Regions from separate parts of the Solidesulfovibrio carbinolicus genome, predicted to be linked through region 1. Evidence: predicted binding sites of a transcription regulator. Region 1 holds the regulator's gene; each other region holds the start of a gene.
The links. The regulator sigma-54, encoded in region 1, starts transcription at its own class of promoters, with help from an activator protein. The targets are predictions, from matches to a motif close to CTGGCACGGNNNNTGCTT.
Positions count from the first base shown of each region.

Region 1 (10,457 bases):
GTTGGCAAGCATTTTTTCGCGTGGGCCGCAATCACGCCTCAACCCGCTCCACCGCGCCGCTTTTCCCGGAAAAAATCCCGCAACAGTCCGCCGCATTCCCCGGCCATGATTCCGGACACGACGTCGAAGTGGTGGTTGAAAAAGGGCAGGTCCGGGCCGGGCAGCCGGGAATCGACGACCCCGGTGCGCGGGTCGGTCGCGCCATAGACGAGCAGGCCCACACGGGCGTGGATCATGGCCCCCAGGCACATGAGGCACGGCTCCAGGGTCACGGCCAGGATCGTGCCCGGCAGCCGGTAGTTGCCGACCTTGGCCGCCGCCTGGCGCAAGACCCGCATCTCGGCGTGGGCCGTGGGATCGTTTGTGGTGATGGGCGCGTTGCCGGCCCGGGCCAGCAGTTCGCCGTCGGCGGAGAGCAAAACAGCGCCCACCGGCGTCTCGCCCAGAACCGCCGCCGCCCGGGCCTCGGCCAGGGCCAGGGCCATCACCGCCTCGAAATCCGGCCAGCCCGGCGGCGGGGCGGGCAGTTCGCCACAGGCGGCGTCGAAGCGTCTGACGGGAACCAGGGCCATGGCGTTTGTCCGGCTGGCGCACTCGGCAAGGGGAGCGCGGTAATAGAGGTTCTTGTTGAGGCGGCACGGTGGCCAGAAGTACAGGGCACACGGCTTTCTTGGTCGCCGGAAGGTCCGACACCATGGACGCGGCAACGCCTTTACAGGCCGAAATCTGGACGACGCTGCGCGTTTGGCGGCGGTTGCGACCTTGGCCAACGGCGTCCTGGGATGGGCAGCGGCAAAAACGGCCCGGCGCGGGAGGTCCCCGGCCGGGCCGTAGACTGGCGGAAAAGCCCGATCAGGCCCCGGCGCGCAGATAGGCCACGGCGTTTTCGAAAAGAGCCGTGCCCAGGGTCGGTCGCGCGCCCCGGGTGTAATCGGGGTGGTTGGTCGGATGGTTGAAGGCCTCGGGATGGGGCATGAGCCCCAGGATGCGGCCCGTGGGGTCGGTCAGTCCGGCAATGGCCTGGGGAGAACCGTTGGGGTTGGCCGGATAGTCCATGGTGACCGCGCCCGTGGCCGGGTCGGCGTACTGCAGGGCCACGGCGCCGCTGGCCATAAGTTCGTCGAGGACGGCCGGCTCCATGGGCACGAGCTTGCCCTCGCCGTGGCGCACGGGCAGGTCGATGACCGAAAGGCCCTTGGTAAACACGCACGGGCTTTGCGGGTTGGCCCGCAGCGTCACCCAACGGTCCTCGAAGCGGGCCGAGTCGTTGTTGGCCAGGCTCACCTGGCGGGCGAAGTAGGCTCCGCCCAGGGCCGGCAGAAGGCCGAGCTTGACGAGGAGCTGAAAGCCGTTGCAGATGCCGAGGATAAGGCCTCCGGCGTCGAAGAAGGCGCGCAGCTGGTCAAGAAGCGGTTCGCCTGCGGCGGTCTGGGCATGTTTCCAGCGCACGGCTGCGGCCTGGGCCGCGCCAAGGTCGTCGCCGTCGAGAAACCCGCCGGGAAAAATCAAAAAATTGTAGGCGTCGATCCTTGTCCGGCCGGCCACGATGTCGGAAAAGAATACGATGTCGGTAACATCGGACCCGGCCATGCGGGCGGCATGGGCCGATTCGACCTCGCAGTTGGAGCCGAAACCGGTGATCACGAGGGTGCGCACCTGGGGCATACGGGGAAATCCTCCCAAGGGTTCCTTGAAAAATTGCTTCCGAAAGCTTACTTTGCGCGGCTGAACATACGGGGCCGCACCGGCCGCGTCAACCGCGCCCGGGCCAAAGGCCTGGCGGTGGGCGCATTCCGCCGGGGTCGCCGGGACGGACCCGTGAAACAAGGACGGCATGCCATGAAGACCAAGTTTATTTTCGTTACGGGAGGGGTGCTGTCCTCCCTGGGCAAGGGACTCGCCGCCGCCTCCATCGGCGCGCTGCTCCAGGCCCGGGGACTCAAGGTCACCATCCAGAAACTCGATCCCTACATCAACGTCGATCCCGGCACCATGAACCCGTTCCAGCACGGCGAAGTGTACGTCACCGACGACGGGGCCGAAACCGACCTCGACCTCGGGCATTACGAGCGCTACCTCGGCGTGCCCATGAGCCAGAACAACAACTTCACCTCCGGGCGCATCTATTTCAGCGTCATCCAGAAAGAGCGCCGGGGCGACTACCTGGGCGGCACCGTCCAGGTGATCCCCCACATCACCGATGAGATCAAGCGTTCCATCCTGGGCGTCGCCACTGACGAGGATGTGGCCATCATCGAAATCGGCGGCACGGTGGGCGACATCGAGGGCCAGCCCTTCCTGGAGGCCATCCGCCAGCTGCGCATGGAACTGGGCAAGGAAAACGCCCTGTACATCCACCTGACGCTGGTGCCCTACCTGCGCACGGCCGGGGAGGTCAAAACCAAGCCCACCCAGCACAGCGTCAAGGAACTGCGCTCCATCGGCATCCAGCCCGACATCATCATCTGCCGCAGCGAAGTGGATCTGGCCCGGGACATCAAGCAGAAGATCGCGCTTTTTTGCGACGTCGATGCCGACGCCGTGTTCACGGCCGTGGACGTCAAGAGCATCTACGAGCTGCCGCTGCGTCTCTATGGCGAGGGCGTGGACCAAAAAATCGCCATTTTGCTGCGTCTGCCGGCCAAAAACGCCGAACTCGAACCCTGGCGCGACCTCATGTACCGCCTGGAAAACCCGGTCGGCACTGTGTCCATCGCCATCGTCGGCAAGTACGTGGACCTCAAGGAGGCCTACAAGAGCCTTCACGAATCCCTGGTCCACGGCGGCGTCCACGCCGGGGTGTCGGTCAATTTCGTTTACGTCAACTCCGAGGAGCTGACCCGGGAAAACGTGGCCGCCACGCTTTCGGGCATTGACGGCATCCTCGTTCCCGGCGGTTTCGGCTCGCGCGGGGTGGAAGGCAAGATCGCCTCCATCGAATACGCCCGCACCAAGAAGATCCCCTTCTTCGGCATCTGCCTGGGCATGCAGTGCGCGGTCATCGAATACGCCCGCAACGTGCTGGGCCTGGACGGGGCCAACTCCGAGGAGTTCGACCTGACCACGCAACATCCGGTCATCTACCTCATGCGCGAGTGGTACGACTTCCGCACCCAGACCATCGAGCACCGCGACCCGACCAGCGACAAGGGCGGCACCATGCGCCTGGGCGCCTATCCCTGCGTGGTCGCGCCGGGCACCAAGGCGGCCGCCGCCTACGGCGCGTCGGAAATCTCCGAGCGCCACCGCCACCGCTACGAGTTCAACAAGGCCTACGCCGGCAATTTCGAGGAAGCCGGCTTGGTCTTAAGCGGCCTGTCCCCGGACGGCGAACTGGTCGAGATGGTGGAGCTGCCCGACCATCCCTGGTTCCTGGGCTGCCAGTTCCATCCCGAATTCAAGAGCAGCCCCATGCGTCCGCATCCGCTGTTCCGCGAGTTCGTGGCCGCGGCCAAGCGGCACAAGGGCTAGACGGCCCAAGCGCAAAAAGATGGCTCGGTCCGGGGAAGGCGGCTTCTCCGGACTTTTTTTGGGCCAAAGGGCTGCATGGCTTGGCAAGGCTCTAAAAACGTTTATCTTCTGGTCATGGTGCGATTTTTGGGCTAGATTGCGCCTGTCGGCGGCCAGGGTAGGGCGTTGCTTTTTCGCTTCGCGGCCGTCGTATCGCAAAGGGAGTCTATTATGTCCGAAGACGCCAAACTGGCCATTGCGCGCGCCCGGGACGTGGAGCTGCTGGTGCTCGACGTTGATGGGGTCATGACCGACGGCGGCATCTACGTCGATGCCCGGGGCGAGGTGATCAAGCGTTTCCATGTCCACGACGGGTTGGGCATCAAGGCGGCCCAGGCGGCGGGACTGGCCGTGGCGGTCATAAGCGGCCTGGACAGCCCGGCCGTGGCCGCCCGGATGCGGGAACTGGGCATCGAGGAGTACCACCCCGGCCACTACCGCAAGGTGGGTGTGCTGGAAGGCATTCTCGCCCGGGCCGGGTTGGCCCCGCATCAGGCCGCCTTTCTCGGCGACGATTGGGTGGACGCCGGCCCCATGGAGCTGGTCGGGCTGCCCATGGCCGTGGCCGACGCCCAGCCGGAGATCCTTGATCTGGCCTTGTGGGTGTCGCGGCGCGGGGGAGGGCAGGGCGCGGTGCGCGAGGCCGTGCGTTATATTTTGGCCGCCAAGGGCCGGTTGGAAGCCGCCTACCAGTGGTTCCTCGGCTGAAGGCCGATAGTGCCGATTGCCACAAGGCTTCAATTGTGGCATGGTTTTTGTTGGGCGGGGTGGCCCTCGTCCGGGCAAGGCCCACAGACAATTCCCGATAACGTCAACGACATTCGAGCACGGCGGTAAGCATGGCCCTGGAACTGCGGCAGCAACTCAAGCTTTCCCAACAGCTGGTGATGACCCCCCAGCTGCAGCAAGCCATCAAGCTCTTGCAGCTGTCGCGGCTGGAGCTGCTTGAAAGCGTGCAGCAGGAGCTTTTGGAAAATCCTCTTCTGGAGGAATCCGTCGAGGAGGACCGCCAGCCCGAACGCGTCATGGTCGAGGACAACAACGGCCCCACGGGAGCCGACGCGGCCATCGAAAAGGAACTGCTCAAAAACGCCGAGTGGGACGACTACCTTGGCGATTTCGCCAGCACGAGCAAGCAGTCCCTGTCCCGCGACCTGGAAGTGCCCGAGGAGGGCATGGCTTTCGACGCCCGTTTGGCCTCCAAGCCGTCCCTCGACGGCCACCTCGGCTGGCAGATGCACCTGTCTAATTTTACGGCCAAGGAAGTCGAGATCGGCGAGACCATCGTCGGCAGCCTCAATTCCTCGGGCTATCTGCGGGCCACGGTGGAGGAAATCGCCGGCATGGCCAACGCCGACCCGGCCCATGTCGAAAAGGTGCTCCACCGTCTCCAGCGCTTCGATCCCGTGGGCGTGGCCGCCCGCACTCCCAGCGAATGCCTGCTCATACAAATCGAGGTCTACGGCTATGACGATCCCATCCTGATCGAACTCGTTCGCGAGCATCTCGAAGACCTCGAAAAGAAGCGCTACAAGCCCCTGGCCAAGAAATTTCACCTGACCATGGAAAAGCTCAAGGAATACCTGGAGCTGATCCAGACCCTCGATCCCATGCCCGGGGCCAGCTATGGTTCGGGCGACCCGATCTACGTCAGCCCGGACGCCTTCGTCTACAAGTACGGCGAGGACTTCGTCATCCTGCTCAACGAGGAGGGGATGCCGCGCCTGGGACTCAACATGTCCTACACCGACGGCAGCCTGCCGCGAAACGACAAGGACAAGGACTACCTCCAGGATAAGATGCGTTCGGCCATGTGGCTCATGAAGAGCCTGTACCAGCGCCAGCGCACGCTTTATAAGGTTTTGGAGAGCATCGTGAAGTTTCAGCGCGGCTTTTTCGAGGACGGCGTGACCCGGCTGCGGCCGCTGATCCTCAAGGACGTGGCCGACGACATCAGCATGCATGAGTCCACCGTCAGCCGCATCACGTCCAACAAGTACGTGGCCACGCCCCACGGCATTTTCGAGCTCAAGTTCTTTTTCAACAGCGCCCTGGAGCTCGACGACGGCGGCACCGTGGGTTCCGAATCGGTCAAGGCCATGATCAAGCGGATTATTTCCGGCGAGAACGCCAAGAAGCCCATCAGCGACGAGGCCATCGCCGACATGCTCAAAGACGAGCTGCAAATCAACATCGCCCGGCGAACCGTGGCCAAGTACCGCACGGCCATGGGAATCGAGTCGTCGTCGAAGCGCAAGGCGGTTTTCTGATGCTTCGGGCCGGGATTCCGGCCCCTCACCACGCCAGCCTGGAGGATTCTATGAACATCACCTTTAATTTCAAGAATTTCGAGCCGTCTGACCATTTGCGCGATTATGCCAGGAAGCGCTTTGAAAAGCTTGGCAAGTACACCTCGTCCACCGACACCTCGGAAGTCCAGGTCAACCTGGCCGTGGAAAAGACCCGGCAGATGGCCGACGTCATCTTCCTGGCCGACAATATGCATATCTCGGCCCATGAAACCTCCGAGGACATGTACTCCACCATTGACCTGATCCTCGACAAGATCGAGGCTCAGGCCAAGAAGTTCCGCGAGAAGCAAAAGGACCGCCGCCGCCAGACCGTGGAGCAGGTCCGCATGGACGTCATCAGCATCAGCGAGGACGCCGCCGGCGGCCGCGTGCCCACCATCATCGAAACCGACGAGTACCAGCCCAAGCCCATGGCCGTGGAAGAAGCCGCCATGCAGCTTGAGGCCCTCAAGTACGAATTTTTGGTGTTCATCAACTCCGAAACCGAACGGCCCAACGTCATCTACCGCCTGCGCAACGGCGACTTCGGCCTCATCGATCCTGGAACGGGCGCTTAGATGCGGTTAGAGGACTATCTCCAGCCCGAGTTCGTCATCGGGAATCTTGCGTCGGAGTCCAAGTCCGAAGTGTTGGCCGAGCTCGTGGCCCCCATCAAGAAGCAGTGGCCCGATTTTGACGCCAAACGCGCCCATCAGGTGCTGCTCGACCGGGAAAACCTCGGCACCACGGGCATCGGCGACGGGGTGGCCATTCCCCACGGCAAGATGGAGAGCCTCGAACGCATCGTCATCGTCGTCGGGAGAAGCCTTGCGGGCGTCAGCTTCGATGCGCTGGACTTCAAGCCCTGCCGCATCTTCTTCCTGGTGCTCGCGCCCGAGCATGTCGCGGGCCTGCATTTGCGCATTCTGGCCCACATCTCGCGGCTTTTGTCCGACGAATCCTTCCGGCGGGCCTTTTTGGCCGCCGAAACCGACGAGGCCTTGCGGCAGGTGCTCGCCGCCGCCTAAGGCTGCCTGAAAAAACGTTTCCCGCGCGTTTGTCGTCACACAAACGCGCGGGAAATTTGTTAAGCCCTTGGGCCGGAAGGTGAATGCCATGGAACATGCGGCCAGGGAACTCCCCGTCGTTATCTTGACCGGCCTGTCCGGGTCCGGAAAATCCACAGCCCTTCGCGTCTTCGAGGACCTGGGTTTTTTTTGCGTGGACGGGTTGCCGGTCAGCCTCGTGCCCAAGCTCATGAGCCTTTTCGACGACAAGGGCGGCCAGCGCTACAAAGGCCTGGCCCTGGGCATGGACGTGCGCCAAGCCGACCTCGACACCGACTGGGGCGCGACCCTGGCCGAGGTGCGGCGCAAACAGGACCTCACCCAGATCATCTTTTTCGAGGCCGACAACGGCGAGATCATCCGCCGCTACGCCACTACTCGCCGCCCGCATCCTTTGGAAAGCGCCGAGAGGGGCCTTGAGCAAGCGGTCGTGGCCGAGCGCGAACGCATGCGCCCCCTTCGCGACGCCGCCGACATGGTGCTGGACACCACCCATTTCACCATCCACGATCTGCGCCGCAAGCTCCAGGAGAAATGGGCTTCCATCCGGCCCACCGCCGGAACCCTCAAGGTCCACGTCATGAGCTTCGGCTTCAAGTACGGCCCGCCCTCCGAGGCCGACATGGTTTTCGACCTGCGCTTTTTGCCCAATCCCTATTTCAACAAGGAACTGCGCGAGCGCACGGGCAAGGAAGCGGCGGTGCGCGATTACGTCCTGGCCGAGGAACCGGGCCGGGAGTTTTTGCGCCGGCTGACCGAATTTCTGCTCTATCTGCTCCCGCTGTACGCCAAGGAAGGGCGTTACCGCCTGACCCTGGCCTTTGGCTGTACCGGCGGCCGCCACCGTTCGGTGGCCGTGGCCGAGTCGGTCTTTGACACGCTCTCCAAGGCTGGCTACAATATCTCCCTTGAACATCGGCACATTGAACGCGGCTAGGCCGCAGGTCTTAAGCGCTACGGCAACGGGGGTTGCCGGCGAGAGCGGCGGGGCGGTTTACCCGGCCCAGGGGCTTTCGCTTTTGGCGATGGCGACGCCATCCCGGCTGGTCGCCTTGCCGGCCCGGCAGTCTCGTTCGCGGATGATTATCGTGTGAGATCTTGGGCTTCCGCGCGGCGTGGCCGGGACGGAAGCGGGATGCAATGCCGACGGTCTCAAACCGTCAAGACGGGGGCGACATGCTCCGGGATGCCTGTCTATGAATGCCGAGCCCCTCAAGGACGCGCCCGTTGGCGTGGTGGTCGTCACCCACACCGACTACGGGTCGCGGCTCATTGCCGCCGCCGAGTTCATCCTCGGCCCCCAGCAGCACTGCCAGGCCGTCAGCGTCGATCTGACCAAGGCCGTGGACGAATCCCTGGCCGCGCTGAAGGCCGCCATCAAGGATACCGACCAGGGCGGCGGGGTGCTGGTGCTGACCGACATGTTCGGCGGCACGCCCACCAACATGAGCCTGTCGCTTCTGGGTTCGGGCCAGCTTGAGGTCCTCACCGGCGTCAATTTGCCCATGCTCATCAAAATTTTGGGTTCGCGCACCCGTCCCCTGCAAACCCTGGCCGTGGAGGCCAAGCAGGCCGGTTGCCAGGGCATCGTCGTGGCTGGCGAGGTGCTGCGCAAAAAGGTGGCCGAGGGGTAGCCATGGCCTTCGTGCGCATCGACAACCGCCTCGTTCATGGCCAGATCATCGAGACCTGGCTGCCGTTTACCCACGCCAGCCGGATCGTGGTGGTCAACGACGACTTGGCCGCCGATCATCTCCGCCAGGAGATCATGTCCCTGGCCATCCCCGACGGCGTGGCCATTGTGTTTCTGCCCGTGGCCGATCTGGCCGGCTATTTCAGCCATGCGCCCCTGGACCTGCCCGAGGCGCTGATCCTGTTCGCCAGTTGCCGCGATGCCCAGGTCGCCTACGAATACGGGTTCGATTTCGCCAACTTGAACCTTGGCAATCTCCACTACGCCCCGGGCAAGAGGCAAGTCTGTCCCCATGTGGCCCTGTCCAAGGAAGACGAATCCTGTCTGGATTTTTTCCGGGACAAGGGCGTGCGGCTGGACTACCGTTGCGTGCCGGGCGACCCGGCCCAGCCCAGGATCTGACGCGACGGCCGACCCAATGGTAACCCACGCGAGGCCCATGCCATGACCCATCAGGCCGACATTGCGCTCCACGTCCTTGGCGTCGCTTTTTTTTTGTCCTGTGCTCCTCGTTCCGCTTTGCCGTAAACGCCGCCCTGCTGGAACGCCCCCTGGTCATCGGCCTGGCCTGGGGCCTGTGCCAGGGCGATTTGCCCGCCGCCCTTAGTCTCTGCATCTTCTACGAGCTTTTCTGGCTCGACGGCATTCCCGCCGGCACCCACATCCCGCCCAACGCCGCCGCCGCCACCCTGGCCGGATTGTCGCTTATGCACGTCTTTTCCCTGACCACCCCGGCCGAGGCCCTGTGCGTGGCCGGGGCCACCTCGGTCTTGGCCCGGCTGTTTTCCGGCCTGGAAGGGGCCCAGCGAGTGGTGGAGAACATCGTCTTTTCCCGCTACGCCGCCGCCCGCCAGCGCCAGCGCGCCCCATTTGAGCCGGGTAAGCTGGTCCGTCGGGCCTTGGTCAACACCGTGGTCATCCAGGGGCTGGTCTTTGCCGTGGCCCTGGCCGGCCTTATTGCCCTTTTTGCGGTGGCCCTGCCCATGGTGTGGCCGTATCTTGCGTCCTCCCGGGCGAGCTGGGGGCAGCTGTGGATTCTCGGCAGCCTGGGGGCGGTCTTGTCCCTGCGCTACCGTCCGGCCTACGCCGCCCTGGCCGGCGGCATGGGCCTGGCCGTGGCTTGGCGTTTTTTCTAGACTTTTTTTCACATGGCCGGCCTTGTGGTCCGGCTGGACTTTCGGGAAAAAAGACGTCGCCCCGGCCCGGTTTGGGCTTGGCAAGAGACGACTATTGGGATATTATTCACAAGTTACTCACGCGGATGCCGACCCGTCAGGGTCTTGGACAAACCCCCAGGAGGAAAAAGACATGGCTGTTTACGTCGTTGGTCACAAAAATCCGGATACCGATTCCGTCGCCGCCGCCATTGCCGTTGCCGATCTCATGAACAAGTCCCAGAGCATGGGCGCCATCGCCGCCGCTCAGGGTCCGCTCAATCCCGAAAGCGCCTTTGTGCTCGAAAAGTTCGGCGTGGCCGCTCCGGAGATCGTCACCGACGCCACCGACAAGAAGATCATCCTGGTCGACCACTCCGATCTGGCCCAGAGCCTGGAGAACCTTTCCAAGGGCGAACTCATCGGCATCTACGACCACCACAAGCTGGGCGATGTGACCACCTCCAATCCCCTGGACATCCTGGTCAAGGCCGTTGGCTGCTCCTGCACCGTGGTCAAGATGATGTACGACTGCGCCAAGGTCGAGATCTCCAAGCCCATGGCCGGCATCATGCTGTGCGCCATCCTGTCCGACACCGTCATGTTCAAGTCGCCGACCTGCACCCCGGCCGACAAGGAAGCCGTCGAGGCCCTGGCCAAGATCGCTGGCGTGGCCGACTACATGGCTCTGGGCGTCGAGATGTTCAAGATCAAGTCCGCCGTGGGCGGCACCCCGGCCAAG
Region 1 covers NZ_CP026538.1:2,701,584-2,712,040, reverse strand. The annotation lists gene C3Y92_RS12195 (nucleoside deaminase) at 39-572, opposite strand; gene C3Y92_RS12190 (phosphoribosylformylglycinamidine synthase subunit PurQ) at 853-1,665, opposite strand; gene C3Y92_RS12185 (CTP synthase) at 1,840-3,471, shown strand; gene C3Y92_RS12180 (KdsC family phosphatase) at 3,682-4,218, shown strand; gene rpoN (RNA polymerase factor sigma-54) at 4,350-5,780, shown strand; gene hpf (ribosome hibernation-promoting factor, HPF/YfiA family) at 5,831-6,379, shown strand; gene C3Y92_RS12165 (PTS sugar transporter subunit IIA) at 6,380-6,829, shown strand; gene rapZ (RNase adapter RapZ) at 6,918-7,805, shown strand; gene C3Y92_RS12155 (PTS sugar transporter subunit IIA) at 8,065-8,502, shown strand; gene C3Y92_RS12150 (PTS sugar transporter subunit IIB) at 8,505-8,963, shown strand; gene C3Y92_RS12145 (PTS sugar transporter subunit IIC) at 9,062-9,697, shown strand; gene C3Y92_RS12140 (manganese-dependent inorganic pyrophosphatase) at 9,870-10,457, shown strand, end outside.

Region 2 (10,457 bases), 520 kb from region 1:
GGCTCTGGCTGACGGTTTGCGACGCGGCAAACTGCATCTATTCGACTGGCTGGCCCTGGTCCATCTCCCGTTTCTCGTCAAGCTGGTCAGCACTTGGGGCGCGGACAACAATTATTTTATTGGAATGCTCATTATCCTGACGCTTCGCGCCGGGGTTTTCCTGGCGGACTTAGCCACGACCATGCCAGCTTGGCGGCGAGCCATGGCTTATGCTCTCCTGCTGGCCCTGCTGCCCTTGAACCAATTACCTTGGGACAGGACCAAAAGCACTTTTCCCACAGCCATGCCGAACGAAGTGGAGGCGCTGCTCGAGGAGGCAGGAGAAGGCCCCATCCTCATTAATGCCGAAGGAGCCGCTCCCTTCCTTGCATCCCTGGGGAAGCAACTCCGTTTTTTTGATGGCACGGAAACGCGGTTCTTCGAACAAGTGGGGCTATGGTCGTTTCATCGATCCAGAATGGCAGCGGATATTGTCAGCCGACAGTTCTCCGCCATCGTCCTGACCCCGACGTTTCTCGACCCAGAAGTTGTGCGTTTCGTCAACAGCACCTATTTTTTATCTAAGAAACTTTCGAATTGCTCGATCTATCGTCCTCGGCCTGGCAACCAATATTTACTCACCGAACCGGGAGGGCAGATCGAAAGCGTCCGGCCGTATTTGGCTGTGTCCCTCGTCAGTTCCTCGGGGCTTCAAGCAGGTAATGAATTTGGGGCGCGTTTCATGGGCCGGGCCGAGAAAAGCGAAAGGGGCACGATCATCTACGCCGTCACTGCGGAAAAGTCGGTACAGATAGCCCGCCTGACCATCTACCCTAAGGTTCCAAACCTCGGATCAGACAGCTGGGTTGAGGCTGCTTGGTCAAGCGACGGAGTACTCTACCATCCTTTCCTTCGGTATGAGGGTTCCGTTTCGGATAATTCTACAGCCCTTTTCGAGCCGCGCCTGGAGGGCTCCTTTACCCCTAAGAGTGCCGAGTTCACCATCCGCCTCACTCTTTTCGGTTCAGCTAGACTTTGGACCGGTGACAATACTCCTATGTTATTATCTCTAGAATGATAAAGATTTTAAAATCCTGCAGAAGGTCAATTAAGCCAAGTCGTGGGGATCTAGCCCCGGACTGGAACCACCGTTGCCTCAGCGGGGCGGGGGGCGGCCGTCCCTTGTGCAACCGGAAACATAGTTGACACTTTGAACCGGGAACATGGTTGACAGTTCACTCGATTATTCTTGCTACCGGGACCACATGTTGTGGCTCCCGGGCAAGTATTCCTCGGTTCGTACCTCCGCCCCCCCCCCGAAGGGTTTAGGGGGAGACGAATGCCGAAAGCGTAAAAAGGGCCGCGTGGTTAATCGGCGTAAGCCGATGGACCGCTCGGCCCTTGTCTTGCGGGGAAAGGCGGCCGCGCCGCTAGTCCACCCCTAAAAGCGCCTGGGCGAAATCCTGGCCGTCAAAGGGCCGCAGGTCTTCCATCTTCTCGCCAAGGCCCACATAGGTGATGGGCACCGCAAACGACAGCGCGATGCCGACCACCACGCCGCCCTTGGCCGTGCCGTCGAGCTTGGTCAGGATGATCTCGTCCACCCCGGCCGCCTCGCCGAAAAGCTTGACCTGCGACAGCGCGTTCTGGCCGGTGGTGGCGTCCAGCACCAGCACCGAGCGGTGGGGCGCGCCCGGATGCTTCTTGCCCACCACCCGGTGGATCTTGCGCAGCTCTTCCATGAGGTTGGTCTTGGTGTGCAGCCGGCCGGCCGTGTCCAGGTAAACCACGTCGAAGCCCTCGGCCAGGGCCTTGTCCATGGCCTCGAAGGCCACCGCCGCCGGGTCGGCGTTGGCGCCCTTGCTGTAAAAGTCCGCGCCCACGCGCTTGGCCCAGATGTGCAGCTGCTCGATGGCCGCCGCCCGGAAGGTGTCGCCGGCGGCGATGAGCACCTTCTTGCCGCGCATCATGTCGCGGTGGGCCAGCTTGGCGATGGTGGTGGTCTTGCCCACGCCGTTGACGCCGATCATCATGACCACTTCGGGCGGATTGATGGCCTTGATGGTCTTGGGCGTGCGGAAAATCTCGGCCAGCTCCTCGCGCAAGATCTCCTTGAACACGGCCGGATCGGTGGTTCCCCGCTTTCTGACCTTGTCGCGCAGGGCGTCCAGCAGCTTGGCCGCCGGCTCGAAGCCCACGTCGGCCATGATGAGGATCTCCTCGAGCTCTTCCCAGAAGGCCTCGTCGATGACGGCATGGCGGCCAAGCAGGCCGTCGATGCGCTTGACGATCTGTTCCTTGGTCTTGGCCAGCCCTTCGGAGAGCTTGAGGAAAAGCCGGTTGCGCTCGTCTTCCTCGTCTTCGAGGTCCAGGGCCAGGGCCAGGCGGTACTGGAGTTCGGAGCGGAACAACTCCACCTCGTCGTACTCCATGACCGCCACCCAGTCGGCGAACTTGGCGACAAAGGCGTCGGCCTCGGCGCTCGGGGCTTCCAGGCTCTCGAACAGGAACCGCAGGCGCTCCCACAGGACCGGCCCGGCCACGTCCACGTCGGCCAGCAGCACGTCGAGCCAGACGGACAGCTTGGGTTCGGCCTGACGCAGGGCCAGGACCAGGGCGTTGCGCCACGGCGCGTCCTCGGCTGCGGCGGGGGCGGCCGGAGCCGGGGCGACGGAAGTCGGTTCGGGCGCGGCGACAGGCTGGGGCTTGGGCGTGGAGACAACGGGTTCGGCCACGGCGGCGATGGCCTGCGCCTCGGGGGCGGGAGCCGGCTTCGATTCAGGCGCGGGAGCCGGTTCGGACGTGGGTTCCGGCTGCGGCGTCGGGGCCGTCCCGGCCAGCGGTTCGGCCTCGGATGCAGGAACGTCAGGCTGGATGGCCGGCGTTGCTTCGGCCTGGGGGGCCGGCCGGTCTTCAGACGAAGGCTCTGCATCGACTACGTCGTGATGCGGCATCGGGGCCGCTGCCTGGGGCGCGGCAACGGGTTCCCGGCCGGGGGCCGGTTCGTGCTGGGACGTGCTGTCGGCCGGTTCCGGCGCGGCGAGTGGTGAAAGATCGGTCACGAGTTGAGCGGCAACCTGGGCTGACGGCTCGGCAGCCGGAGACGATGCTGCCGCATCGGCGGCGACAGGCGCGACTTCGTCAACCGGAGCAGAAGCCTCGGCCGGAGCTTCGGCGGCGGGTTGAACCGTGGCTTCCGGGGCGTTGTCCGCCGTCCAGAATTTCTTGAGCTTGGAAAAAAAACCCATGGGGCGTGGTCCTTCTGTGCGAAAGGGGGTTGGCAAACCGGGCGCGCCGGACGGCGCGGCCAAAAAGTATAACTTTTAGGCTCCCTGGAAGCAACTCTTGCGTGGCGACACACGTGGCGACATCCTTTCCCGCTGTAGCCACAGCGGCGGCCTGGGCCGAAGGCCGCAATCCGCACCCAATCCGTCGCCGCCAAGGGGAGCCGGGCCAAGGCCTTGACTTCCGGGCCGGCCATGACAAACTTCGGAAACGACATTCCCCGGGCCGCGCGGCCCGACACTTTTTCCCTCGCGAGTCCCCATGGCCCGAAGGCTTCTTTGTTGCCTCGCCCTGCTCCTGCTGGTTCTGGCCAGCCCTGCCCGGGCTGAGAAGATCCGCAAGAACGTCCTGTTTTTTAATGCCTACCAAAACGGCTACCAGTGGTCCGACGAGATCCTGGCCGGCGTGCGCGAAGCCTTCGCCGCCTCGGACTTCAACGTGGACCTGCAAATCGAGTACATGGACTCGAAAAAGTACGCCGACCCCGTGCTGCGGGCCATGCTCCACGATTTCTACAAGCTCAAGTACCGCAACACCCGCTTTGAGGTCATCCTGGCCTCGGACAACTACGCCTTCGACTTCCTGCGGGAATACCACGACGAACTGTTTCCCGGCACGCCGGTGGTCTTTTGCGGCGTCAACGACTTCAAGCCCGCCTGGCTCGACGGCCACCCCAACTTCACCGGCGTCCTGGAAAACCCGGACATCAAGACCACCCTGGAACTGGCCCTGCGCTTTCATCCCGGCCGCGACAAGCTCGTCATCTTCGGCGACACCTCGGTGACGGGCGTGGCCATCGGCAACCAGCTGCGGGCCGTGGAGCCGGACTTCGCCGGCCGGCTCACCTTCGAATACGAGGACAACCTGACGCTGACCGGCATCCTCGGCCGGGTCCGCGATCTGTCCGACGAGGCCATGATCTTTCTCATCCCTTTTTACAAGGATACCGAGAAGGACGTCTATTCCGTCAACGAGGTCCTCTCGGCCATCCGGGCCAATTCCGACGTGCCCATCTACAGCGCCTGGCAGTTCATGCTCGGCCACGGCATCGTCGGCGGGCGGCTGCACAGCGGTTTCGAGGAAGGCCGCATCGCCGCCGAGATGGCCGACAGGCTCCTGCACGGCACGCCCGTGGCCGAGCTGCCCATCGTCTCCAAAACCAACGACACGTTTATCTTCGACTTCCGCGAGATGCTGCGCCTGGGCATTACCACGGACAAACTGCCTACCGGCTTTACGCTCATAAACGAACCTTACCCCTTCTACCACATCAACATCGCGGTCTTCTGGACCATCATCATCAGCCTGCTCATCCTGTGCTACGTCATGGTCCTGCTCGTGACCAACATCCTGCGCCGTCGTTCGGTGGAGGAAAAAATCAAGGACCAGGTGTCGTTCCTGGAAACCCTGGTCAACACCATCCCCATTCCCATCTATTATAAGGACGAAGCCGGGCAATACCGTGGCTGCAACCCGGCCTTCCGGGCGCTTTGCGGCGCGGGCGACGATCCCCGGACCGTGGACGCCTGCGCCGGAGTGGCCGATTCGCCGCTGTCGCGCGCCCTTGACGCCGAAGACGCCGGGCTTTTGCGCGAACCCGGCGTGCGCATGGCCGAAACCGACATCGAAGCCGCCGACGGCACGCCCCACTCGGTCATCCTGCACCGGGCCGTCTACGAAAGCGCCAAGGGACAGATCGCCGGGCTTGTGGGCGTGCTCTACGACGTCTCGGAACTCAAGCGTGCCGCCGAGCGCCTGCGCCTGGCCGAGGAGAAATACCGCGGCATCTTCGAAAACTCGGCCCTGGGCATTTTCCGCATGACCCCCGATGGCGCGGCCGTGGACGTCAACCCGGCCATGCTGTCCATGCTCGGCGTCGACGATCTCGATACCTTGCTGCGCCGACGGGGCGACATGGTGGAGGTGCTTTTCGGCGGCCGGGAGCGCTTTACGGCGCTGATTGACTCGGCCGTGGACGAGGACGCCACGGCCCAGTTCGAGACCCGTTTCGTGCGGCCCGACGCCCGCCAGGTCACGGCCAACGTGACCATCCGGCTGGTGGCCGACCCGGAGGGCTATCTGGCCTTTGTCGAGGGCGTGGTGGAGGACGTGACCAAGCGCCACGAGGCCGAGCGGGCCCTGCGCGAATCCCAGGAAATGCTGCGTCTGGTCCTCGACAACATCCCCCAGCTTGTGTCCTGGAAGGACAAGGCCCTGCGCTACATGGGGGCCAACCGGGCCTTCATCGATTTCTTCGGCTTTGACGGCCTGGCCGACCTCATGGGCCGCGACGACGCCGCCTTGCCGCTTCGCCCCGAGGACGTGGACGCCGTGCGGGCCACGGACATCGACGTCATGCACCACAACCGCCCCGTCGCCGGGGAGCTGGCCGCCCGCAACGTCCGGGGCCTGGACGTGCTGCTCGAAATCAAGAAGGTGCCGCTCCACGACGACAGGGGGGCGGTGGTCGGCGTCCTGTCCACGGCCGAGGACGTGACCCAGAAGGTCAGCCTGGAGCGCCAGCTGCTCCAGTCGCAAAAAATGGAAGCCATCGGCACTCTGGCCGGCGGCATCGCCCACGACTTCAACAACATCCTCACCTCCATCATCAATTCCACCGAGCTGGCGCTCATGGACATGGACCCGGACGATCCCATGGAAGACGATCTGCGCCGGGTGCTCAAGGCCGGCGAGCGCGGCAGCCGGCTGGTCAAGCAGATACTCTCCTTCACCCGCCCGTCCCAGGCCGGGTTCGCGCCCATCAACGTGGCCGACGTGGTCAACGAGGCGGCCGGGCTGATCCGGGCCTCGCTGCCGCGCAACATCAAAATCGTGGTGGAAACCCCTGACGCGCCCGTGGCCTGCCGGGCCGACCCCACCCAGCTCCACCAGATCGTTATGAACCTGTGCACCAACGCCTTCCAGGCCATGCGTCCCACTGGCGGTGTCCTGGCCCTGAGGCTGACTGAGGACAGCCTGGACGAGGATCAGGCTGGGCAGGTGGGAACGCGGGCCGGACGTTGCGCCCGCATCATCGTGGCCGACACCGGCCCGGGCATTGCCGGCGACATCGTGGACAAGATCTTTGATCCGTTTTTCTCCACCAAGCAGAAAAACGAAGGCACGGGCCTGGGGCTGGCCGTGGTGCGCGGCATCGTCAAGAGCCACCGAGGCGGCGTGCGGGTAACGAGCGCCCCGGGAGAACACACCGTCTTTGACATCTTCCTGCCGCTGCTCGACGAGGGCGATGCGCCGGCCGCCGTGCCGCGCCCGGCCGCCAACCGGGGCCGCGACCGCATCCTTTTTGTCGAGGACGACGAGGACCAGCTCCTGACCATCCCGCGCGTCCTGGCCCAGCTCGGCCACGAGGTCACGGCCAAGCCCGGAGCCGCCCCGGCCCTGGCCGCCCTGGCCGAGGCTCCCGACGCCTTCGACGTGGTCATCACCGATTACGACATGCCCGACGCCAACGGCCTGGAACTGGCCAAACAGGTGGCCGAGATCGCCCCCCGCCTGCCCGTCATCCTCGTCTCGGGCCGCATGGGCGACATCGAGGACCGGGAACTGGCCGGCAACATCAAAAAGGTCGTGCTCAAGCCCTACAACCAGGCGATCATCTCGGCGGCCATCCGCGAGGTGCTCGACGCCAAACCCCAGACGATAGCCGCATGAAATCCGTTTGCATCATTGACGACGATCCCGAGGTCCGCGACACCATTGTAAGCCTTACGCGCAAGCTGGGCCTGAGCAGCGAGGCCGCCGGAGTCCTGGAGGCCGGCATGGAACTGCTCGCCCGCGAGAGCTTCGACGTGGTCTTTTTGGACGTCCGCCTGCCCGACGGCAACGGCCTGGCCGCCCTGCCGGCCATCAAGCGGCTGCCCGACGCGCCGGAAGTCATCATCCTCACCGGCATGGGCGACCCCGACGGCGCGGAACTGGCCATCCAGGAAGGCGTGTGGGACTATCTGGTCAAGCCCTCGCCCATCAAACAGATCATGCTGACCCTGCAAAGGGCGCTCAAATACCGCGAGGAGCGCCGGGGCGACCATGGCGCGCCGGTTTCCTTGAGCCTTTCCGGCTGCATCGCCGCCAGCCCCCGGATGCAGCCCTGTCTGGACCAGGTGGCCCGGGCCGCCGCCGCCTCCGCCGCCGTTTTGGTCACTGGCGAGACCGGGGCCGGCAAGGAGCTTTTCGCCCGCCTCATCCACGCCAACAGCGGCCGGGCCAAGAAGCCCTTCGTCACCGTGGACTGCGCTTCGCTCACCGAAACCTTGGTTGAGAGCACGCTTTTTGGCCACAAGAAAGGCGCGTTCACCGGGGCCGATGCCGACCGGGTGGGGCTGGTGCGCCTGGCCGACGGGGGGACGCTGTTTCTGGACGAAGTGGGCGAAATGCCGCTGTCTCTCCAAAAGACCTTTCTGCGGGTGCTCCACGAAAAGACCTTCCGACCGGTGGGGGGCATCGAGGAACTGCGCAGCGATTTTCGCCTCATCGCCGCCACCAACCGCGACCTGGCCGCCATGGTCGAGGCCGGGACGTTTCGGCGCGACCTCTACTTTCGCCTAAAGACCATCGAACTGGCCCTGCCCCCCTTGCGCTGCCGGGTGGAGGACATCAAACCCCTGGCCCTGGCCGCCGCCGACGCCCTGGCCGCCGAATACGCCCTGCCCCAGAAGGGCTTCGACGCCGAATTCATGGCCATCCTGGAAGCCTACGACTGGCCGGGCAACGTGCGCGAGCTGCGAAACGTCGTGGAGCGGGCCTTTCTGGCCTCGGGCCGGGAGAAAACCCTCTACTCCATGCACCTGCCCCAGGACGTGCGCATCAAGGTGACCAAGTCCATCCTGGAGCGCGGGATGCAATCCTGCAACAGGCCCGTGACGTCCCTGGCCTCGGGGTTTGGCCTTCCAGTGGAACCCGTGGGCCGGCGCACCCTCAAGGAATACAAGGAAGCCATGGAGCGCCGCTACCTGGAAGGCCTGCTGGCCGAACACGGCCGCGAAGTGGCCGCCATGGTGGAGATTTCCGGCCTTTCTCGATCCCACTTCTATGCCTTGCTCAAAAAAAACGGCCTGGCCGTCCCCGACCAGGACGCGGCCGGGGAGTAGCTTGGGAATTCAGGCACAAACTCGCCGACAAACCGGTTATCAAAATTCAGTTGTCAGATTCGCCCCCTCCGCCCGTCCAACGCCACGGCCCATGCCCGGACGCCCGGTGCAGGTGGTTGCCAGTCGTCGCCTGGACGTAACGGCTTGCCATTGCTCGCCACGCCACAGCCGTGTCGTCTTTTTCAGACTGTTCAAGTCTGAATAAAGCCAGACCCATTCCTTGGGACTTTTGGAACAAAGTCATTTTCAGCCCTTTTTACGTGCCAAAAAGCCTTGTCTGTGGCACGAAAGGGGTTGAACTCCCTGTCCCGGCGCAGCGCGGCTTGAAGCGTTAAGTCTGAAAAACCAGACTCAACTAATGCGTCTGAAAAATCAGACTAACCGCCTTTGGAGCAGCGCTTTACGAAGTCATACATTTCAGGGTATTAGCCCCTGAAGCCGCATCCGGCTTCTCGGATACGGCAACCCGCCTGGACCCGGAGCGGTTGCATCTTATCGGCAATTCATCGGAATTCTTGCATTTTGCCGTGATGGCACACGACTTGCCTATGCGGCAGGGTCGACCCGGCCTTGTCCCATTCGGTCGAACGACAACCTTTAAGGAGACAGCAGCATGGCCAAGAAGATGAAGAGCATGGACGGCAATACCGCCACCACGCACGTCGCCTACGCCTTGAGTGATACGGCGGCCATTTACCCCATCACCCCTTCGTCCACCATGGGCGAGATCGCGGACGAGTGGGCGGCCAAAGGCCTTAAAAACATCTTCGGCCAGACCGTCACCATCCGTGAAATGCAGTCCGAGGCCGGCGCGGCCGGCGCGGTCCACGGCTCCCTGGCCGCAGGCGCGTTGACCACCACCTTCACCGCCTCCCAGGGCCTGCTGCTTATGATCCCCAACATGTTCAAGATCGCCGGCGAACTGCTTCCCGGCGTCTTCCACGTGTCGGCCCGGGCCATCGCCACCCACGCCCTGTCGATTTTCGGCGACCACTCCGACGTCATGAGCGCCCGTTCCACTGGTTTTGCCATGCTGGCCTCGGCCTCGGTCCAGGAATGCATGGACCTGGCCCTGGTGTCGCACCTCTCGGCCATCGAATCGAGCGTCCCCTTTGTCCACTTTTTCGACGGCTTCCGCACCTCCCACGAGATCCAAAAAATCGAAGTCATCGACTACGAGGACATCAAGGCCCTGGTGCCCCACGAAAAAGTCGCCGCTTTCCGCGCCCGGGCCATGAACCCCGAGCATCCGGACCTGCGCGGCACGGCCCAGAACCCGGACATCTTCTTCCAGGGCCGCGAGCGCTCCAACCCTTACTATCAGGTGCTGCCCGGCATCGTGGCCGCCCAAATGGACAAGGTCGCCGCCGTCACCGGCCGCCCCTACAAGCTTTTTGACTACGTGGGCGCGCCCGACGCCGAGCGCGTCATCGTGGCCATGGGCTCGGGCTGCGAGACCATTGAGGAAGTGGTCAATTACCTGACCGCCAAGGGCGAGAAAGTCGGTCTGGTCAAGGTCCGCCTGTTTAGGCCCTTTGCCCCGGACTACCTGTTCAAGGTCATGCCGGCCTCGGCCAAGGTCGTCACCGTCCTTGACCGCTGCAAGGAGCCCGGCAGCCTCGGCGAGCCGCTCTACGAAGACATCTGCTCGGCCTACGTCGAACGCGGCGGTTCCATTCCCAAGCTCATGACCGGCCGCTATGGCTTGGGGTCCAAGGAATTCCGCCCGGGCATGGTCCAGGCGATCTTCGACAACATGGCCGCCGCCGCGCCCAAGCGCCACTTCGTGGTCGGCATCACCGACGACGTGTCCGGCCTGTCCCTGCCCTCGGCCGGCGTGCTGCCCACGGTCCCCGAAGGCACCGTGCAGTGCAAGTTCTGGGGTTTTGGCTCCGACGGCACCGTCGGCGCCAACAAGTCGGCCATCAAGATCATCGGCGACAACACCGACCTCTACGCCCAGGGCTACTTTGCCTACGACTCCAAGAAGTCCGGCGGCATCACCGTGTCGCACCTGCGCTTTGGCAAAAAGCCCATCCAGTCCACCTACCTGGTCGACGCGGCCGACTACATCGCCTGCCACAA
Region 2 covers NZ_CP026538.1:2,179,440-2,189,896, reverse strand. The annotation lists gene C3Y92_RS09720 (hypothetical protein) at 1-1,057, shown strand, start outside; gene ftsY (signal recognition particle-docking protein FtsY) at 1,410-3,227, opposite strand; gene C3Y92_RS09710 (PAS domain S-box protein) at 3,526-6,936, shown strand; gene C3Y92_RS09705 (sigma-54-dependent transcriptional regulator) at 6,933-8,372, shown strand; gene nifJ (pyruvate:ferredoxin (flavodoxin) oxidoreductase) at 8,986-10,457, shown strand, end outside.
Region 2: nifJ (pyruvate:ferredoxin (flavodoxin) oxidoreductase) is a predicted target of sigma-54. The motif match lies at 8,903-8,920, and genes of this name have one in related genera.

Region 3 (10,457 bases), 600 kb from region 1:
GGATCTGCTGTTGGCCATGGCTCGGGTCATCGAGGGGCGGGCGGGACGGCCGGCCCAGCCGCCCCAGCCGGCCCAATCTCCGGCGGTTTTGGACCTGTCGGAATTCTCCCACAAGGGAAACCTGGAGTTCGCCGCCGAACTGCTCGCCCTGTTCGTGGAACTGGCCGAACCCAAGGGACGGGAACTGGCCAAGGCCGTTAAGGGCGGCGACGTCGCCGCCGCTTCGGGCCTGGCCCACGACCTGGCCGGCATGGCCGGCCCGCTGCGGGCCGAAGCCCTGGGCCAGGCCATGCGCGCCCTGCTGGCCGCCTGCCAGACCGGCGACGCCGAGGTCTGCCGCCAAAGCCACCCCCAGGCCGAGACCGCCCTGGCCGCCGTGCTGGCCGCCGCCCGCGCCCACCCCCTGCGAAACATCTGATTGGCTTTTTCCGCCTTGCCGGTCTTTGGGCCATCGACGAAGCCGCCTTTCTTCCGGTAGGGTTCCATGGTGCTCCGTCAGGCGACTTTCGGCCCGGCCCGCCGCCGTCGTCCTGCACGGAGCCAGGGAGTACCGCCATGCTCGACAAGAAACCCGCCACAGCCTTCCTCGTCGTCTGCATCGTCTGCATCGCCTGGAGCCTGGGCGCGGCCCTGACCGCCGCCGCCTCGCCCCCGGCCGCCAAGGAGGCGCCCATGAAGTCCCAAGCCCCCAACCTCGCCGTGGCCACCCTGGCCGGCGGCTGCTTCTGGTGCGTGGAAGCGGATTTGGAAAAACTGCCCGGCGTGGCCTCGGTGGTTTCCGGCTACACCGGCGGCACAGAGTCCAACCCCACCTATGAGCAGGTCTCCAGCGGCCGCACCGGCCACTACGAGGCCGTGGAGGTCCGGTTCGACCCGGCCCAGGTCAGCTACCGCCAAGTGCTGGACGCCTTCCTGCGCCACATCGACCCCACCGACGCCGGCGGCCAGTTCGCCGACCGGGGCCGGCAATACCGGCCGGCCATCTTTGTCCACGACGAGGCCCAGCGGACCGAGGCCAAGTCCGCCCTGGACGCCCTGGCCGCCTCGGGCCGGTTCACCCGCCCCATCGTCGTGGACATCCTGCCGGCCGGCCCCTTCACCCCGGCCGAGGACTACCACCAGGACTACTGGCGCACCCATGCCGGCCCGTACAAGGCCTACCGCACCGGCTCGGGCCGCGACCAGTTCCTGGCCCGGACCTGGGGCAGCCAGCCGGCCGCGTCCAAGCCGGCCGGAGAAGCGGCCAGCCCGGGCAAGGCCCCGGCCCAGCCCCCGGCCTGGCGCGCCTTCACCCGTCCCTCCGACGCCGCGCTGCGGGCCACGCTTACGCCCCTGGCCTTCGAGGTCACCCGCCAAGACGGCACCGAGCGGCCCTTCGACAACGCCTACTGGGACAATAAGGCCCGGGGCATCTACGTGGACATCATCTCCGGGGAGCCGCTTTTCAGCTCCCGGGACAAATACGATTCCGGCACGGGCTGGCCGAGCTTCACCCGTCCCATCCGCCCGGACGCCGTAACCGAGCGGCCCGACAACAGCCTGTTTTCGCGGCGCACCGAAGTGCGAAGCCGTATCGCCGATTCCCACCTCGGCCACGTCTTCCCGGACGGCCCGGCCCCCACCGGCCAGCGCTACTGCATGAACTCCGCCGCCCTGCGCTTCGTGCCGGCCGAAGCCATGGAAGCGGCCGGCTACGGCGAATTCCTGCCCGATCTCGGCCAATAACAAGCGCCTCTCCCAAGGTCCCCTCGCCGGGCGCGTCCTTGCTTCTCGCCGCCGCCGCCCCCGGAACAACGTCCTTCCGGGGCCGGCGGCGGACTCCAAAAGCAGGCGGTCCGGCGCAGGGGCGTTACTTCTTGCCCTGGCTACTTGTGAAACTATGAACAATATTCTGGCATCCTCTTGCCGTTTGGGCTAAAAAAAGACCCATCCCGCCGGACGAGCCGTCCCGGCGGCCGCTACCGCCACCGATAACGGCAACTGCCCCAGGGAGACGGTCGTGAGCACAACCAGGGTCCGCCCATGGCCCTAAGCGTCAAGGGCAAGCTGCAAGCGCTGTGCGCCGTCATCGTGGCCGGCTTCGCCTTGGTGTTTGTCGTGGACATCCGGGAGGGCCGCCTCACCGAGCGCACCCTGGCCCTGGAGCGCTTGGCCGTGGCCGCCCGCATTGAGGCCCTGGAGATGCGCCGCCAGGAAAAGAATTTCTTCCTGCGCCACGATCCCGAGGCCCTGGCCGCCGTGCTCCGCCACCAGCAGGCCGCCGTGACCGCCATTGAGGCCATCCGCGCCATCGACCCGGATCACGATCCCTTGTCCGACGCGGCCCTGGCCCGGCTCGACGCCTATCGCCGGGGGTTCGAGGCCATCGCCGGCTCCCCGGGCGGGAGCGACGCCGCCGATCCCACCGCCCGGTATCTGGAAAGCTCCCAGGCCCTGGAACGCCTGCCCGAAAGCCACCCGGCCCTGGCCGAGGCCGTGGGCCGGGTGGCCCGACTGGAAAAACGCTGGCTGGCCTCGGGAACGGCGGAAAATCTCCGACGGTTGACCCGCGAAGCCGAACACCTGCGCGACAGCGGGCCTTTTCCCGAAACCGCGCGCGCGGCCCGGGACTACCTCGCCGCCCTGGACGACTATGCCAGCCGCCTGGAAGACGCCGGCGCGGCCACGGCCTCGTTCGTGTCCGCCGCCCGGGCCCTGGAGCCCGTCACCGAGTCCTTGCGGGCCGCCTACGAAACCCGGCGAAACGCCATCGCCCGGGTCACGGACCTGCTCGATTTCGGCATCCAGGCCGCGGTCCTGGTCCTGGTCGCCCTGGCCGCCTGGGGACTGTTCCGGGCCGTGGCCACGCCGCTGGATCGCCTTCGCCGCCATGCCCGGCGGCTGGTCCGGGGCGAGACCGCCAATCTGGATCCGAGCGAATATTCCGGCGAATTTCGGGATCTGGCCGCCGACATCGCGGCCATGGAAAGCCATCTGCTGGACACCATCCGCGAACTGGCCGGCAAGGAACGCGAGGCCGCCGACCAGGCGTGCAAGGCCGAGGCCGCCCGGCAGCAGGCCGAGGAACTGGGCCGGGTCAAGACCGATTTTTTAAGCCTCGTCTCCCACGAATTCAAAACGCCGCTGACCTCCATGGTCGGCTTCGCCCAGGTCATGCGCAAGCGCCTGGAACGCGGCCCTCTGGCCGAACAGGCCGGCCACGCCCCGGACATTGCCGCCGAGGTCCAGCGCCTACGCCACAATCTGGCCATCATGCTGGAGGAAGGCCGCAAGCTCGCCGGGCTGATCGACAACGTCCTGGAACTGGCCGCCCTGGACGCCGGCGATCTGCCCTTGGCCCCGACGCCCCTGGCCCCGGCCGAGATCCTCGACCGGGCGGCCGCTCCCCATCTGGCGGCGATGCAGGCCAAGGGGCTGGCTTTCGTGCGCGACATCCCCGGCGATCTGCCGCCCCTTCGCGGCGACCGGGACCGGCTGGTCTTCGTTTTCGACCAGCTCCTGTCCAACGCCGTGAAGTTCACCCAGGACGGGCAGATCGCCTGCCGGGCCGGGGTGCGGGACGGGCTGGCCGTCATCGCCGTGGAAGACACCGGCCAGGGCATCCCCGCCGACATGGGCGAAGCGGTCTTTGAGAAATTTTTCCAGCTCGGCGACGTCACCACCGGCAAAATGCCGGGCCTGGGCATCGGCCTGGCCGCCGCCCGGGCCGTGGTCAAGCGCCACGGCGGCGCCATCACGGCCCACGGCCTACCCGGCCGGGGCGTCCGCGTCGAGGTCGCTCTGCCCCTTTTCGAGGCCGCCCCATGACCCTTTGCATTGCGAACTCCCTGGGCTATCGTGCCCCATGCGTCCCCATTCCCGCGAGGCCACTGCCATGATTCAGGACGAACTCAGCCGGCTGCGCCTAAAGCTCATCGCCGTCACCCTGGCCTTTTCCTTTATTCCGCTTTTAAGCCTCGGCCTTGGACTCTACGCCAAGTTCTACGACACCTACACCGAGAAGATCTACGGCAACCTGCGCAATCTGGCCGACAACAAGAAAGTCACCATCGACCTGTTTCTGACCGAACGCGTGGCCCAGCTTTCCAACCTGGCCCTGACCGAATCCTACGCCGAGCTGGCCGGCGACGCGTATCTCGAACGCATTTTCGGCGTGCTCCAGCTGCACAGCAAGTCTTTCCTCGACCTGCAGGTCATCGACCAGAACGGCATCTGTGTCTCCTACGTCGGCCCCTACCAGTTGCGCGGCATCGACTACAGCCGCGAGGACTGGTTCCGCACGGTCATGGCCAAGGGCATCCACATCAGCGACGTGTTCATGGGCTTTCGCAAATACCCGCATTTCAACATCGCCGTCAGCCGCCGCGAGGGCGAGCGAACCTGGGTCCTGCGCGCCGCCATCGACTCCGACATCTTCGATTCCCTGGTGCGCACGGTGCAGCTCGGCAAATCCGGCGACGCCTTCCTGTTAAACGCCCAGCACGTGCTCCAGACCAAGCCGCGCTTTGGCCACGACATGTTCGACACCGTGCCCTTCCCGGACATCCCCCGATTTTCCGGCACCCGGGTGGACGAGCTGACCATCGGCGGCGAGGTGTCGCTCTACGCCATGACTTGGCTCAATCTCAAAGACTGGCTGCTGGTCATCAAGGACGATCCGGGCGAGGAGCTGCTGCCCTTGTACCGGGCGCGCTGGCTCCTTATTTTGCTGCTGTGCGGCGGCGGCACGCTCATCGTCATCGGCGCGGTGTTCATCGCCAACGGCACCGTGCGCGAGCTCATCCGGGCCGAGCGGGAAAAGGCCACCCTGGACGCCTCGCTCACCCAGTCGAGCAAGATGGCCGCCCTGGGCAAGCTGGCCGCCGGCGTGGCCCACGAGGTCAACAATCCCCTGGCCATCATCATGGAAAAGGCCGGCTGGATGCGCGATCTCTTAAGCGAAGAGGACATCAAGGCCAGCCCCAATTTCCAGGAATTCGCCGACGCCGTGGCCAAGATCGAGTTCCACGTGCGCCGGGCCAAGGACGTCACCCACCGGCTGCTCGGGTTCGCCCGGCGCATGGAGCCCACCCAGGAGAACCTCGACGTCAATCTGCTTCTGGAACAGACCCGGTCGTTTCTGGAAAACGAGGCCAACTTCCGGGGCATCGCCTTTGTGCGCGACTACCAATCCGACCTGCCCCACATCGAATCCGACGCTTCCCAGCTCCAGCAGGTCTTCCTCAACATCCTCGACAACGCCATCGACGCCATCGACAAAAACGGCACCATCACCATCGCCACGCGCAAGCTGCCCGACACGCCGGAAGTGGAAATCGCCATCGCCGACACCGGCAACGGCATCCCGCGTGAAACCCTGGAGAAGATCTTCGATCCCTTCTTCACCACCAAGAAAGTCGGCGAAGGCACCGGCCTTGGGCTGACCATCAGCTACAGCATCATCGAAAAGCTGGGCGGCCGCATCCAGGTCGCCAGCGAGGAAGGCAAGGGCACCACGTTCCGCATAACCCTGCCCGTGGCCGTCTGAGTCTTGCGCCCCGGGGCCGGAGGTCCGCGCCGCGACGCACGCGGCGCGTCCCCCGGCCTGGCCGCTGCCGGACCGCGAGGTCGGGCGGCGGATGGCCCCGAAAAACCGAAACCGACCGGATCACCCATGCAACAAACAGGCAGCCCGACGCCGGGTTCGCAACACCCGAACGCCTGGAGAGAGGTACTGATGGGACTTCGCGTCTTGGCCGTGGATGACGAGGCCGATTTCATCGAAACCCTGGTCAAACGGTTCACCTACCGCCAGATTCCCGTGACCGCCGCCGGCAACGGGCCTGACGCCCTGGCGTTTTTGGAGCGCGAACCCTTTGACGTGGTCATCCTGGACATGCGCATGCCCGGCATGGATGGGCTGGCCGTGCTTCAGGAAATCAAGAAGCGCCACCCCCTGGTCGAGGTCATCATCCTCACCGGCCACGCCTCGGTGGAATCCGGGATGCAGGGCATGTCCCTTGGAGCCTACGACTACGTGCTTAAACCCGTGGACTTTGGGGAATTGCTGGAAAAGGCCAAGAAGGCCTATGAGCGCAAAAAGCTTAATGAATCCCGGGCCGACGCCTGACGCTCCCGGGCTGTTGCCCGGGGAACACGCGCCGCCCTTGTGGCCCCATACCCTGCTCGCCCCGGGGCTGGCCGGCGCGGCCGTGCTCTCGGCCCTGGCCGCCCCGCCCCTGGTCGGCGTGGGGCTGGCCCTTTTCGCCGGGGCCATCTGCATCGGCTCGGCCCTGACCCTGGCCCGGCGGGTGCGACGCGGCGAACGCGAACTCCACGAGCTCGACATCAGGCTCCTGCATTCCCAAAAGCTGGCCGCCATCGGCGAACTGTCCTCGGGCATCGCCCACGAGATCAATAACCCGCTGGCCATCATCACCCAGGAAATCGACCTGGCCCGGGAACTCTTTGGCCCCAATGCCTGCCCGGCCCAGGAGGATCTGGCCGACATCAAGGATTGCCTGGATCAGGTCGGCAAGCAGGTGGCCCGCTGCCGCCAGATCACCCACAAGCTCCTCAATTTCGCCCGCAAGATGGAACCCGTGCTCCAGGAGGAAGCCCTGGAGCGGGTCATTGAGGACATGGCCGTTCTGGTCGAGCGCGAGGCCGCCGGGCGCGGCGTGGCCATCCGGCGCGACTACGACCAGTCCCTGCCGCCCATGCGCACCGACGTGCCGCTGTTGCGCCAGGTCATCCTCAATCTCCTCACCAACGCCCTGCACGCCACCCCCGAAGGCGGAACCATCACCCTGGCCACCGGCCGCCAAAACGGACGGGCCGTCATCGAGGTGCGCGACACTGGCTGCGGCATTCCCCCGGAAAACCTGCCCAAGGTCTTCGATCCCTTTTTCACCACCAAGGAACCCGGCAAGGGCACGGGCCTTGGCCTGTCCCTGTCCCACGGCATCGTCGCCCGCCTGGGCGGCAATCTCACGGCCCAAAGCGCCGTTGGCAAAGGCTCGGTTTTCACCGTCAGCCTCCCCCTGTAACCAACGCCCGATTCGCCACGGAGAACCCCATGGCCGACCCCATCCGCGTCCTTATTGTCGATGACGAGGAACGGTTCCGCGAAACCCTGGCCAAGCTCCTTGGCCGCCACGGCTTTGTCGTGCGCGAGGCCGGCAGCGGCCCGGCCGCCCTGGAGCTTTTGGCGCAAGCCCCCTGCGACGTCATCGTGCTGGACGTCAAAATGCCCGGCATGACCGGGGCCGACGCGTTGCCGCTGTTGCGCGCCGCCTGCCCCGAGGCCGAGGTGCTGGTGCTCACCGGCCACGCCTCGGTGGACATCGCCTCGACCATGATCGCCGGCGGCGCGGCCGATTATCTGCTCAAGCCCTGCCCCACCGAGGAACTCGAAGGGGCCATCCGCGCCGTCTACGACCGCCGCCAAGCCACCCGGCCCCGCTGACGGGGCGCGCGCGGCCCCAAACCGCTCACCGTCCCCGGCGGCTCTCCGCCTGCACCACATGAACCACCGGCCGCCCGGCCCCCGGCTTGCTACGGCAAACCAGGGTCCGGGCGGCTTGTCGTTTGGGCCATACGCTGCCCCGGACGCCGACTCGCGGCCAACGCCCCCGCCCCGCGACAACATCCCTTGACCGTCAACATTTGCTGACAAAGACCGTATGAATTAAAACTTCAATATTTTAGATAAATTAGCAACACAAACCCGAGTTGCGACAAGTTTTGTTGCTCCAGCCCCCGCTGGCCGGACCGCCCCGGCCGCCTGGCCATATCCAAATAAATCCTTCAAAATAAACACGTTAAAGACATCGCGCCAAGTTGGACCAGCCCTTGCTTTGGGGAAGGTCAGGTTACGCGGCCGCAACCGACGCGCCGCGACCCTGCCCAACCAACAACTCCTCAAAGCGAGGCAATGATGAAAAAGCTGTTGATCCTTGGCTCGGGCGCCGGCGGCGTCATGGTGGCCACCCAGCTCCGCAAGAAGCTCGATCCCCGGGAATGGAAGATCACCATCATCGACCGCACCTGGCAGCACCACTATCAGCCGGGCTGGCTTTTCGTGCCGTTTGGCATCTACGACATCAAGGACTGCATCAAGCCGCAGACCGACTTCATTCCCTCGGGCGTCGATTTCGTCCAGGACGAGATCACCAACGTCGATCCGGTCAAGAAGGTCGTCACCTGCAAGGGCGGCTCCCACTCCTATGACTGGATCGTGGTCGCCACCGGCTGCCGCATCATGCCCGACGAGATCGACGGCATGCTCGACGGCTGGGGACAGGACGTCCACAACTTCTACACCCCGGACGGCTCCATCGCCCTGGCGAAAAAGCTCAAGCACTTTAAGAAAGGCAAGCTCGTGCTCAACATCGCCGAGATGCCCATCAAGTGCCCGGTGGCTCCTCTGGAGTTCGTGTTCCTGGCCGACTGGTTCTTCATGACCCAGGACAGCCGCTGCAACATCGAGATCGAGCTGGTGACCCCGCTGACCGGCGCCTTCACCAAGCCCGTGGCCGCCGAGATCCTGGGCCGGATGTGCGAAGAGAAAAACATCAAGATCGTGCCCAACTTCGAGATCGCCCAGGTCAACGCCGACAAGAAAACCATCGAGTCCCACAAGGGCGAGGAACTCGATTACGACCTGCTCATCTCCATCCCGCCCAACTTCGGCTCCCAGGTCATCATCGACAGCGACATCGGCGATCCCATGGGCTACATGGACACCGACCACCACACGCTGAAGTCCAAGAAATACGAGAACATGTACATCATCGGCGACGCCACCAACGTCCCGACCTCCAAGGCCGGCTCGGTGGCCCACTTCGAGTCCGAGATCGTGGTGGGGAACATCCTGCGCGAGATCGACGGTCTGGAGCCCCTGCCGGAATTCGACGGCCATTCCAACTGCTTCATCGTCTCGGGCTACGAAAAGGCCGTGCTCATCGACTTCAACTACAAGATCGAGCCGCTGCCGGGCAAATTCCCGTTCCCGGGCATCGGGCCGCTGTCGCTTTTGGAAGAATCCTTCCTCAACTACTGCGGCAAGATGATGTTCAAGTGGGTGTATTTCAACCTGATGCTCAAGGGCAAGGAACTGCCGCTGGAGCCCCAGATGTTCATGGCCGGCAAAAAGCGCATGGGCGCTTGCGCGCTGTAGGGAGGTGCGTCCAATGACCACCGAGGAACGCATTCTTGAACGCCTTGAGTCCATCGAGGCGGAGCTGAAAGAACAACGGGTCGCCCGTCTGGAACGGGGCGAGATGTTCCACGACATGAACCCGCTCATGAAGTCGGGATTTAAAATCCTGCTCAAGGAACTGGGGTCCGTGGAAGCCGGTTTCCAGCTCGAAGACCTCTTCGTGCTGATCAAGCGCTTCCTGCGCAACATCGGCAACCTGGCCTACGCCCTGGAGCAGCTCGAAAACATCATTGAACTGTGGCACACCATGGAGCCTCTGGCCAAGTCCATGGTCCACACCGGCATCCGCAGCCTGGGCGAACTGGAACAGCGCGGCGTGTTCCGCACCTACGCCGCCATGATGGATGTGCGCGCCAAGGTCGCCGCCCATTACGGCCCCGACGACATCGCCGCCATGGGCGACAGCTTCGTGGCGCTCATTGGCCTGCTCAAGAAGATGTCCGATCCCAAGATGCTTGAACTGCTCGACAAGCTCACCGACCTGCCGGCCGGCCTGGATCTCACCAAGGCCGAACCCGTCGGCCCCCTGGGCATGGTCAAGGCGCTTGGCGATCCCGATCTCAAGCGCGGCATCGGCGTCGCCCTGGAACTGGCCAAGGGCCTGGGCAAATTAAGCGAAGCCGCCCCCCGTTAAAGACCACCAAAACGAGGATGCCATCATGGCCAAGAAGATACTCATCATCGACGACGATCCCGAAGTCGTCAGCTACTTAAAAGACCTCTTCGACGGCGAAGGCTTCACCACCTTCACCGCCACCGACGGCGTGGCCGGCCTGGAGCAGGCCCAGGTCCACAACCCGGACCTCATCACCCTGGACATGGACATGCCCGCCCGTGGCGGCACCCTGTTCTACGTGAAGCTGCGCAAGGAACCCGGCCTGGCCGAGATTCCGGTCGTCGTGATAAGCGGCGTCGGCCCCCGTCCACCGGCCCTTGGCAGCAACGTGCCGGTCATCAGCAAGCCTGTGGACCGGGTCAAAACCTTGCGCCTTGTCAAGGAGATGCTTGGGGAATAAGCCTGAGGACGACTTCGGGAAGCCGCCGACTTCGACCCTCGGCTTCGCCCTTCCCCGGTCCCCGCTTGGGCACTTACCCCCGCCGGCTCATGCGGCGCGGCCTTCCATGGACACTTGCGTCGGCCGACCGCCCATCGGCCGCCATGGAGGCCGCGCCGCCAGCCGGCGGTTATTTTTCACCGCCGGCCGTCGCCATGACGCGACGGCCAAGACTTTCGGAGAGGGCGCATGAACGAGAA
Region 3 covers NZ_CP026538.1:3,297,636-3,308,092, forward strand. The annotation lists gene C3Y92_RS14695 (response regulator) at 1-418, shown strand, start outside; gene msrB (peptide-methionine (R)-S-oxide reductase MsrB) at 556-1,725, shown strand; gene C3Y92_RS14705 (sensor histidine kinase) at 2,023-3,807, shown strand; gene C3Y92_RS14710 (sensor histidine kinase) at 3,875-5,527, shown strand; gene C3Y92_RS14715 (response regulator) at 5,717-6,109, shown strand; gene C3Y92_RS14720 (sensor histidine kinase) at 6,069-7,028, shown strand; gene C3Y92_RS14725 (response regulator) at 7,058-7,447, shown strand; gene sqr (type III sulfide quinone reductase, selenoprotein subtype) at 7,919-9,160, shown strand; gene C3Y92_RS14735 (DUF1641 domain-containing protein) at 9,174-9,836, shown strand; gene C3Y92_RS14740 (response regulator) at 9,862-10,218, shown strand; gene C3Y92_RS14745 (hybrid sensor histidine kinase/response regulator) at 10,447-10,457, shown strand, end outside.
Region 3: sqr (type III sulfide quinone reductase, selenoprotein subtype) is a predicted target of sigma-54. The motif match lies at 7,822-7,839, and genes of this name have one in related genera.